DNA from 3 places in the Kineococcus mangrovi genome. Region 1 is predicted to be linked to each of the others. Evidence: predicted binding sites of a transcription regulator. Region 1 holds the regulator's gene; each other region holds the start of a gene.
What was found. The regulator LexA, encoded in region 1, represses DNA repair genes until DNA is damaged. The targets are predictions, from matches to a motif close to TCGAACANNTGTTCGA.
Positions count from the first base shown of each region.

Region 2: a site for LexA is predicted at 1,290-1,305, ahead of AB2L28_RS05600 (glycoside hydrolase family 127 protein). Genes of this name have one in related genera too.
Region 3: a site for LexA is predicted at 1,792-1,807, ahead of AB2L28_RS00485 (DUF6504 family protein). Genes of this name have one in related genera too.

Region 1 covers NZ_JBGGTQ010000007.1:16,093-19,336, reverse strand. The annotation lists gene AB2L28_RS15055 (SpoIIE family protein phosphatase) at 1-1,464, shown strand, start outside; gene lexA (transcriptional repressor LexA) at 1,543-2,286, shown strand; gene AB2L28_RS15045 (aspartate/glutamate racemase family protein) at 2,311-2,976, opposite strand; gene AB2L28_RS15040 (ATP-dependent DNA helicase) at 3,030-3,244, opposite strand, start outside.
Region 2 covers NZ_JBGGTQ010000002.1:528,245-531,488, forward strand. The annotation lists gene AB2L28_RS05600 (glycoside hydrolase family 127 protein) at 1-1,249, opposite strand, end outside; gene AB2L28_RS05605 (LacI family DNA-binding transcriptional regulator) at 1,405-2,379, shown strand; gene AB2L28_RS05610 (acetamidase/formamidase family protein) at 2,423-3,244, shown strand, end outside.
Region 3 covers NZ_JBGGTQ010000001.1:109,378-112,621, forward strand. The annotation lists gene AB2L28_RS00475 (DNA polymerase III subunit alpha) at 1-631, opposite strand, end outside; gene AB2L28_RS00480 (SAV_6107 family HEPN domain-containing protein) at 743-1,180, opposite strand; gene AB2L28_RS00485 (DUF6504 family protein) at 1,232-1,651, opposite strand; gene AB2L28_RS00490 (DUF6318 family protein) at 1,999-2,628, shown strand; gene AB2L28_RS00495 (PKD domain-containing protein) at 3,038-3,244, shown strand, end outside.

The DNA of each region.
Region 1 (3,244 bases):
GCCGCCCAGGCCTCGGCCGAGCTGAGCGAACGCCTGCGCGAGCGGGCCGAACGCGTCGAGCACGACCTGTTCGCCCGCACCCGCGAGCTGGAGCAGCTGGTGGCCCACCTGGGCCGGGCGACCGCCCGCGCCGAACTGCTGGCCGGTGTCACCAGCGAGCTGACCAGCACCCTGGACGGCGAGCGGGCCGTCGGCCGCCTGGCGCGGCTGGTGGTCCCCCTGCTCGCGGACTGGTGCGTCGTCAGCCTGGTCACCGACGATCGGCGCAGTGGTCACCGGGCCGGCGCGCGGGCCCTGCGCGACGTCGGCAGCTGGCACGCCGAGGGGGCGGTGCGACCGGTGCTGGCCGAGTACGCCGCCACCCGCCTGCAGGTGCTGCATCCGGGGTCGCTGCTGGACCAGGCCCTGGGCACCGGCCAGCCGCAGGTCCAGCCGGCCCGGGCCCTGGAGTACCTGCGCTCGGTCCTGGAGCCGGGCCGGGCCCGGGACCTGGTCACCGAGCTGGCGCCGGAGTCGCTGCTGATCCTGCCGTTGCGCGCCCGCGGGCGGACCCTGGGCGCGCTCACGCTGGCCAACGGCGCGACCCGCAGCCCGATCACCGCCGAGGAGACCGCCACCGCGACCGACATCGCCGGGCGGGCCGGGCTGGCCCTGGACAACGCCCGCCTGTACCGCCGGCAGCGTGAGCTGGCCGAGGCGCTGCAGCGGTCGCTGCTCACCGAGCCCGCCCAGCCGGACCACCTGCAGGTCGCGGTGCGCTACACCCCGGCCGCGGAGACCGCGCAGGTCGGCGGGGACTGGTACGACTCCTTCGTCCAGCCGTGCGGGTCGACGATCTTGACCGTCGGCGACGTGCTGGGGCACGACACCGAGGCGGCGGCGGCCATGGCCCAGGTCCGCTCGCTGCTGCGCGGGATCGCCGTGGCCGCCGACGCCGGGCCGGCCGCCGTCCTGACCGGGGTGGACCGGGCGATGGTCGCCCTGCAGGTGGGGACGACCGCGACGGCGGTGGTGGCACGGCTGGAGCAGACTGAGCAGGAGGCCCGGCGCGGGGTGCAGCGGCTGGTGTGGTCCAACGCCGGGCATCCCCCGCCGGTCCTGATCACGCCGCGGGCGGAGGTGTCCTGGTTGCAGGCCCCGGCTGCCGAGCTGCTGCTGGGGGTGCTGCCCGAGGTGCCCCGCGGGGAGAGCGTGGCCGAGCTGGAGGCGGGCTCGACCGTGCTGTTCTACACCGACGGCCTCGTCGAGCGGCGCGGTGAGGTGCTCGACGACGGCTTGGCCCGCCTCCACGGGACCTTGGACGAGCTCGCCTCCCGCAGCCTGACCCTGGACGACCTGTGCGAGGCGGTCCTGCAGCGGATGCTGCCGCAACGGCCGGAGGACGACGTCGCGTTGCTGGCGGTGCGCCTGCACCCCCACGGTGGACGCCGTGGGCAGGACACGCCGGTTCGAACACCTGTTTGATCGCTGCCGGTGCAGTGGCTACCGTGGCCAGGACCGGAGGACTTCCCCCACCCGGGCGAACGCAGACAGGAGAAGGACGTGGCCGACGCGCTGGACGGGACGACGGACGCAGCGGGCGAGGACGCCGGCCCCCTCGGCACGGTCCACGAGTTCCCGGACGCCCCGGTGGTCCGCGACGGCCTCACCCACCGCCAGCGGCGCGTGCTGCACGCCATCAAGGAGTGCGTCGACCAGCGGGGGTACCCGCCGAGCATGCGCGAGATCGGGCAGGCCGTGGGGCTGACGAGCCCGAGCAGCGTGGCCCACCAGGTGAAGACCCTCGAGAAGATGGGCTACCTGCGCAAGGACCCGCGCCGCCCGCGCACCCTCGAGGTCGTGACCCCGGCCCCGCAGTTCGGCTGGGGGCTCGTCTCCGCGGTGGACGGCACCCCCGACGAGGGTCGGCCCGCACCGACCTACGTCCCGCTCGTCGGCCGGATCGCCGCCGGTGGCCCGATCCTGGCCGAGCAGCTGGTCGAGGAGGTCTTCCCGCTGCCCGCGCAGCTCATCGGTGCGGGTGAGCACTTCATGCTCCGCGTCGTGGGCGAGTCGATGATCGACGCCGCCATCTGCGACGGCGACTGGGTCGTGGTGCGCCAGCAGCCGACGGCCGAGAACGGTGACGTGGTGGCCGCCATGATCGACGGCGAAGCGACGGTGAAGGTCCTGCAGCGCAAGGACGGGCACGTCAGGCTGATGCCGCGCAACCCGTTGTTCGACCCCATCGACGGGGACGAGGCCACGGTCCTCGGCAAGGTCACCGCGGTCCTGCGCAGCCTCTGACCGCGCGCACCCCGGGTGACGGGGTCAGCGGACGGGCTGCACCAGCTCGACCGCTGCCTCGATCGCCAGCCGCGGGGAGGTGAGGACGGGCACGTGCAGGTCCCGGAGCAGGGGGGCTGCGTCGAGCATGCTCGCCTGGGCCAGCACGACGACGTCGACGGGGGGGTCCAGCGACAGCACCGCCCGTCGCACCGCGGCGGCCACCCCCGTCGTGTAGGTCAGGAGGTCCCCCGACTCGAACGCCGACCAGGTGTCGGTGCACCGGACCTCGACGAACTCCACGGTCCGGGCGGTGGTGGCCGCGCACTCGTGCAGCAACGGCATCAGCGTGGCCGCTGCCTCGTCGAGGGAGGCCACGACCGCCACCCGCCGGCCGGCGAGCACGGCGGCCTCGGCCATGGGGCGGTCGACGCGGACGACCCGCAACCCCATCTCGGCACCGACCTGCTTGGCCGTGGGGCCGAGGGTCGAGCACGTGCAGACGACGACGTCAGCTCCCTCGGCCACGAGGCGGCGCAACCGGTCCGCGAGCGCCGGGCGGACGCTGTCGGGCCCGTTCGTGCGGGCGGCGGTCAGCAGACCGGCGTCCACCAGATGACGCCCAGCGACGGTGTCGTCGCGCTCAGTCAGGAGATCGCTGAAGGTGCGCACGTGGGCGTGCGCGGAGTGGAAGAAGCCGACGGTGGCCACGTCCCGAGCATGCCACGACGGGCCCTCCCCGGCGCCAGGAGACGACGGTTCCGTCACCCGCTCAGCCTCCGCAGGGCGGCCAGGACGGTGTCCGCGTCGGTCGTGGCCCAGAAGTCCGGCAGGGAGTCCCGCAGGAAGCCGCCGTAGCGGGCGGTGGCCAGCCGCGAGTCGAGCACCGCGACGACGCCCTTGTCCCCGCTCGCGCGGATCAGCCGGCCCGCGCCCTGGGCGAGGCGGACGGCGGCGTGCGCCACGGAGACGCTGAGGA
Region 2 (3,244 bases), on a different contig from region 1:
GCGGGCAGCAGGCGCAGTCGAACCACGGCCGCCGGCCGTGCGCGACGCTGCGCTCCTCCTCGGCGTGCGCGCCGTGCCGCAGCTGCAGGGCGTTGACGTAGAAGTACTCCGTGCCGGCCAGGGACACCCCGGGCAGGAAGGCGTTGAACAGGGTCCGCTCGACGAGGTCGGCGTACCGGGCCTCCCCCGTCGCCAGCAGCATCCGCCAGCTCCACTGGACGCTCGCGATCGCCGCGCACGTCTCGGCGTAGGCGCGGTCGGGGCCGAGCTCGTAGTGGTCGCCGAACTGCTCGAAGTCCCAGCGCGAGCCGATGCCGCCGGTCACGTACGTCTTGGACGACAGCATCCCCTCCCACTGCCGCACCAGTGCGTCGAGGAGTTCCGCGTCGCCGGTCTCGGCGGCGACGTCCGCGGCACCGGCCGTGAGGTACACCGCCCGGACCGAGTGGCCCTCGGGCGAGGTGGCCTCGCGCACGGGGACGCGGTCGGAGAAGTAGGTGGGGTCGACGCCGAACCGCGTCCGGATGATGCCGTGCCCGCGGGCGTCGACGAACCAGCGGGCGAGGTCGAGGTAGGCGCGGTTCCCCGTCTCGCGGAACAGCTCCACCAGGCCCATCTCGACGACGGGGTGACCGTCGACCTCCTCGATCCCCCCGGGGCCGAAGGTGGCGACGAGGTGGTCGGCGAGCTTGACCGCGACGTCGAGCAGGCCGGTGTCCCCGGTGCTGCGGTGCACGGCGACGGCGGCCTGGAACAGGTGGCCGGCGCAGTAGTGCTCGTGGCTCCAGTGCAGCCCGGTGTAGCGCTCGCCCTTCCCGCGCACCTGCTGGACGGAGTCCAGGTACCCGTCGTCGGCCTGCGCGGCCGCCACCACGGCCGTGACCTCGCGGATCCAGCCGAGGACCTCCTCGTCGGCCTCGCGCCCGTACTCCCAGCCGGCCGCCTCGAGCCACTTGTAGACGTCGGAGTCCATGAAGATCGGGCCCTTGGCCTCGCCCTGCTCGACTCCGGCGGCGATGCGCAGGTTGCGCAGGTTGCCCGCGGTCTCGAGCTTCTCGTAGCCGGTCCGGATGGCCTGGCGGCGGTTGGCCTGCATGCGGTCGAACCAGAACCCGCCCGTGGAGCGCGAGGCGCCGAGCGGGACGGGCTGCAGGGTGACGGCCGCGTCCGCGGTGGGGGCGACGGGGGTGTTCACGGGCTGCGCGCCCGAGGTGGGGGACAGGTCCGGTCCAGCGGTCGTGCTGGTCATGATCTCTCCATCGAGGCGGTGCGGGTGCGCCCGGAACAGCCGGAACACGTTTTCTGCGACGAACCTAGAACTCCCCTCCCAGCTCGTCAAGGGCGCGGTAGTCTGTTGCGACTCAACGGGTCGGGAGGTGGGCAGTGGCGGAAAGCGGCGTTCCGGTGCGGATCGTCGACGTCGCCGCGCTCGCGGGCGTCTCGGCGGGGACGGCCTCCAAGGCCCTCAACGGGACGGGCCAGCTGCGCGCCGAGACGCGCGACCGCGTGCGCCGCGCGGCCGAGCAGCTGGGGTTCACGCCCGACCCGGTGGGCCGGGGCCTGTCCTCCGGGCGCAGCTACACCGTCGGGCTCATCACGACCGACAGCTTCGGCCGGTTCTCGATCCCGGTGATGCTCGGCGCGGAGAACGCCCTGGGTGCCGGGGAGATGAGCGTCCTGCTGTGCGACAGCCGCGACGACCCGCTGCGCGAGCAGCACTACCTGCGGACGCTGCAGGCCCGTCGGGTGGACGGGATCATCGTCACGGGCCGTCGCACCGACCCGCGCCCGCCCCTGGCCGCGAGCGTGCCGGTCGTCTACGCGTTCACCCCGTCGCAGGACCCGCGGGACACCTCCCTCGTCACCGACCAGGCCGGGGGCGCCGCCGGAGCCGTCCGGCACGTCCTGGACCTCGGCCGGCGCCGCGTCGCGCACGTCACCGGACCGGCCGATCACCACGCCACCCGCGTGCGCGCCGAGGCCGCCGGGCGCGCGGCCGGCGACGCCCTCGTCGGGCCCGTCCTGCACGGGGACTGGAGCGAGCGGTGGGGACGGCTGGCCGCCGACCTGCTGCTGCGCCGCCACCCCGACCTCGACGCCGTGACGTGCGGCAGCGACCAGATCGCCCGCGGCGTCTGCGACGGTCTGCGCGACGCCGGCCGCCGCGTCCCGCAGGACGTGGCCGTCGCGGGGTTCGACGACTGGGACGTCATCGCCCTGGCCTCGCGGCCACCCCTGACGACGGTGAACCTCGGCCTGGAGGCCCTGGGGCGCCGCGCGGGGGAACTGCTGCTGCAGGCCGTCGCCGGATCACCCTCTCCCGGCACGACGACGCTGCCGACGCGGCTCGTGGTACGGGAGTCGACGGTCCCGGCCTGACCCGCGCGCGGTCGACGGCGCGGCACCGGGGCAGGATCGCCCCGTGTCCCCCCAGCAGCAGGTCCTGCGCCCGAGCGCCCGCACCGTGACCGACGCCTTCGACCCCTCGCTCGCGCCCGTCCTCACCGTCGAGCCCGGTGAGCGCTTCACCGTCGAAGCCCTCGACGCGCACGGGTTCACCCGGCGTCCGGCGGGCCCCGGCGCCCCCACCCCGCGCCTGGTCGAGGACGCGCAGGGGCACTGCCTGTCCGGCCCGGTCGCGGTGCGCGGCGCCGAACCCGGCGACGTCCTGGCGGTGACCTTGCACGCGGTGCGGACCGCCGACTGGGGCTGGACGGTCGCGGGCGTCGACACCCCGCTGAACCGGCGGTTGGGCACCACGGGCCGCGTCGACCTGCTCTGGGACGTGGACCCCGACCGCCGGACCGCGACGAACCAGCTGGGGTTCACCGTCGACACCGCCCCGTTCCTCGGCGTCGTCGGGACGACACCGGCCGCGCCCGGACGGCACTCGACGATCCCCCCGCGACCCGGTCACGGCGGGAACGTCGACTGCCGCTCGCTCGTCGCGGGGTCGACGCTGTTCCTGCCCGTCCACGTGCCCGGCGCGTTGCTGTGCCTGGGCGACGGGCACGCCGCGCAGGGCGACGGGGAGGTGTGCGGGACGGCCGTGGAGTGCGCGACGACCACGGAGCTGTCGATCGCCGTCGTGCCCGACCCGGCCCTGCCGACCGTGCACGCCGTCACCCCGGCCGAACGCATCACGTTCGGCTTCGACGCGGACCTGAACGCCGCCACCGACGCGGCTCTCGGTGACCTCCTCACGTGGGTGGCCGCCGAGCACGACCTCGACCGACCGACCGCC
Region 3 (3,244 bases), on a different contig from region 1:
GCAGCACGTCGCGCCAGCGCCGCAGGACCGCGTGGGCGAGGTCGTCCCGGCGGGCCAGCAGCGCCCGGCCCAGTTCGGAGCCCGGCCCCAGCAGGACCGCCAGCGCCGCCCGGGCCCCGGTGCCGCCGGCCCGGGCGGTGGCGTGGCCGGCGACGAGTTCGAGGCTGCTGACGGGAACGCCGCGCACCCCGTCGAGGTGGGTGGCGCTCACCAGCCGGCACAACGCCGCCCACCCCCGTCCCGCACCGGCGTCCTCGGCCCCGAGGGCCAGGACGGTGACGCGGGGGAACCGGAGGTCCACCACGGCCCCGCCCCGGGCCGGGGTGCGGGACGAGCTGCGCCGCAGCGCGACCGAGGGGTCGGCCCAGGCGGGCAGACCGTCGGCCAGGCCGGTCGGGGAGGTCGCCAGGTCGACCCCGAGCACAGGGGCCAGACCGGCTTCGCCGCAGGCCCGGACGAACTTCACCGCGCCGTACAGGCCGTCGCGGTCGGTCAGGGCCAGGACCGGCATCCCGAGGTCGGCGGCGCGGGCGACGAGGGCGGAGGGGGTGGAGGTGCCGTACCGCAGGGAGTAGCCGGAGGCGACGTGCAGGTGCGGGAACGGGTCCACGGGTGGTGCGGCGGTGGTCATGGGACGTCCTTCGGAACGCGCCCGTGGGGAAGACCGGGTGGTGCGGGGGGCTCTGGGGCGTGCGGGTGGAGCGGTGGGGCGCGCCGTGGCCGGCGGTGGACGGCGGCGCCGTCAGCCGGCGAGCGGCTGGAGGGCGCTGAGCCCGAGCTGGACCTCCACGACGCGGTGGAACCGCTCGGCGTGGGCGAGGAGGTCGTCGGCGGCCGCGGCGTCCACGAGCCCCGTGCGGCCGGCCTCGACCGCCGACCGGGTGGCGGCGGTCGCGGCGAACCGGTCGGACCACTCCTGCAGGCTCGGGTCCAGGGCGGGCAGCATCTCCCAGACGCTGCGGGGGCCGCCGCTGCGCCGACCGCGAGCGGGACGGCCGTGCACCGCGACGATCGCGGCCCCGGCCCGCAGGGCCGCCAGGTGGGCGTGGACGTAGCGCTCGGCCACGTCGTCCGTGCGCAACGCCGTGAGCAGGTCGTCCTCGCACCGGGCGAGGAGGTCCAGGGCGGCCGTCGTCAGCGGGCGCGGGACGCCCGCAGGGACGTCGAAGGTGGTGCGCATCACGTTCTCCTCCGGTCGTGCGGTCAGGTCGGCAGGTCCGTCGGCGGCAGTTCAGTCGCTGACGCGCAGCAACTGCCAGTCCCCCGACGCTCCGGACGTAGAGGTACCAGCGACCTCCGACACGGCCGCCGTTCCCGGGCCGACGGCGCGGGCGAGGTCGTAGACCCCGGCCCCGCCGGCCCGGCCGGCGCTGGCTTCGACGCGCAGGACCTCCCGCTCGAGATCGCCGATCTCGAGCACGCGGCGGCGGACGGGACGGCCGCCGGCCCCGGTCTCGTCGGCGGCGTCGCCGTGGACGGCGGCCACTGCTCCGTGCTCCCACCAGGCGCTGCGCTCGCGCCACCGGGAGAGCACCTCGCGGACGACGTAGAGCCGCCCGCGCCAGATGAACTGCGCGGGGGTCTCCCGACCCTCGTCCGCGTCGTCGTAGCGGACGTGCACCTCGTCGGAGAACCGTCGCACCGTCCTCACCCCGTCCCCTCTCGAGCCGGCACCGCGGCGGATCGCGCGGTGCGGCGAGCCGGGGGAAGCGGCCCGCGAGCACGCACTCGGGGCGCGGCCCGCGGGGCTTCCCCTCCCCCCGGACCGCGCCTCGAGCGGTCTCATCGTGTTCGAACACCGGTTCGAACACACCTCGAAGCTACACCACCGACCTCAGGACGCGTCAACGCTGGACCACGTTGTCCACAAGACGCAGCGTCGAGCGCCGGCGACTGACGGTGATCGGCCGGGAAGGGTCACCCGGACGGCCCAGCACTTGTCCACAGCGCTCCCTCCGACGCCCCGGCACGTCCCCGGGACGTGCGACCGTGCCACGCGTGACCCCCGCTCGCCCCCTCGTCGCGACCGCCGCCGGAACCGTCCTCCTGGGCCTGCTCGCGGCGTGCTCGCACGGGCAGCCGCCGGTTCCGGCACCGGCCGCACCGGCACCCACCGCGACGGTCGCCGTGACGCCTCAGCCCGAGCACGCCGCAGAGGCACCCGAGGTGTCGGACAGCCAGACCCTCCCAGTAACGGCATCGCAAATTTCAACACCCGCGCAAGATGACCGCGCCAAGGTTCAGGACGAAACTGGCGCCAGTCTCTTCGCCGCCTATTTCCTGCAAACTCTCAACTACGCCCGAGCGACAGGAGATTCGTCGCCACTGCGCTCAATCTCGGTCGAGTCGTGCACCGGATGCGAGTTCTACGCGGATGTCATCGACGAGTACCACGAGAGGGGATACACAACACCGCAGTTCGTACTGCAGTTCACTGGCACGGACATCGACGCGTGGGATGCAACCGCCGGCTACGCCAGACTCACAGTCCTCGTCGATCGACCGGCCTACAACACACTTGACCGTAACGGCTCAATTATCAGCTCTGACGGAGCTGCTCCTGACTCCAAGTTCTGGATAGAAGTTACCTGGCGGCAAGAACAATGGATGGCACTGGAGGTTGAGTAAATTGCGCCTCAACCGTTCTGCGCTCCGCGTCTCGGCGCCAGTCCTGTCCACTCTTCTCCTTGTCACGTTCGACGCGAACACTGCGACTGCAGCACATCCCTCGCACTCCTCTGCGATCGCTACTGACGACAAGGTTTCGATCAACGCAAGAAGAACTAACAGACCCGCCCCGATAACTCCACGACAGGGGTCGCGCCATACAGAATCCCCACCCACTGCCGTCGTCCGAACCCCCGCCTGCGGCCGCAACGGCCCGGAGGGGAGTTTCGGCGACGACTACTGCGGGGCGGCGCGGAACACCTGCCCGCCGGGTCAGACGTTCGCGACGACGTGGACGCGGACGGGTGACGACCCGCGGTGGGTCAACCAGGGGTCGCGCTGCACGACCGACGTCACGGACGCCGCACCCGTGGTCCTGCCGGCGGTGACCGTCGCGGACCTGCGGCGGGTGGGGTTGCCGGCGAGCCCGGTGCACCTGCAGCCGGACGACGGCCGGGCCCTCGTGAACGTCCCCCTCGTCCTGCGCACGACGGGCGGGGCGGTGGTCCGGGACACGACCGTCCTGGGGTTCCCGGTCCGCATCCGCGCGACACCGACGAGCTGGACGTGGGACCTG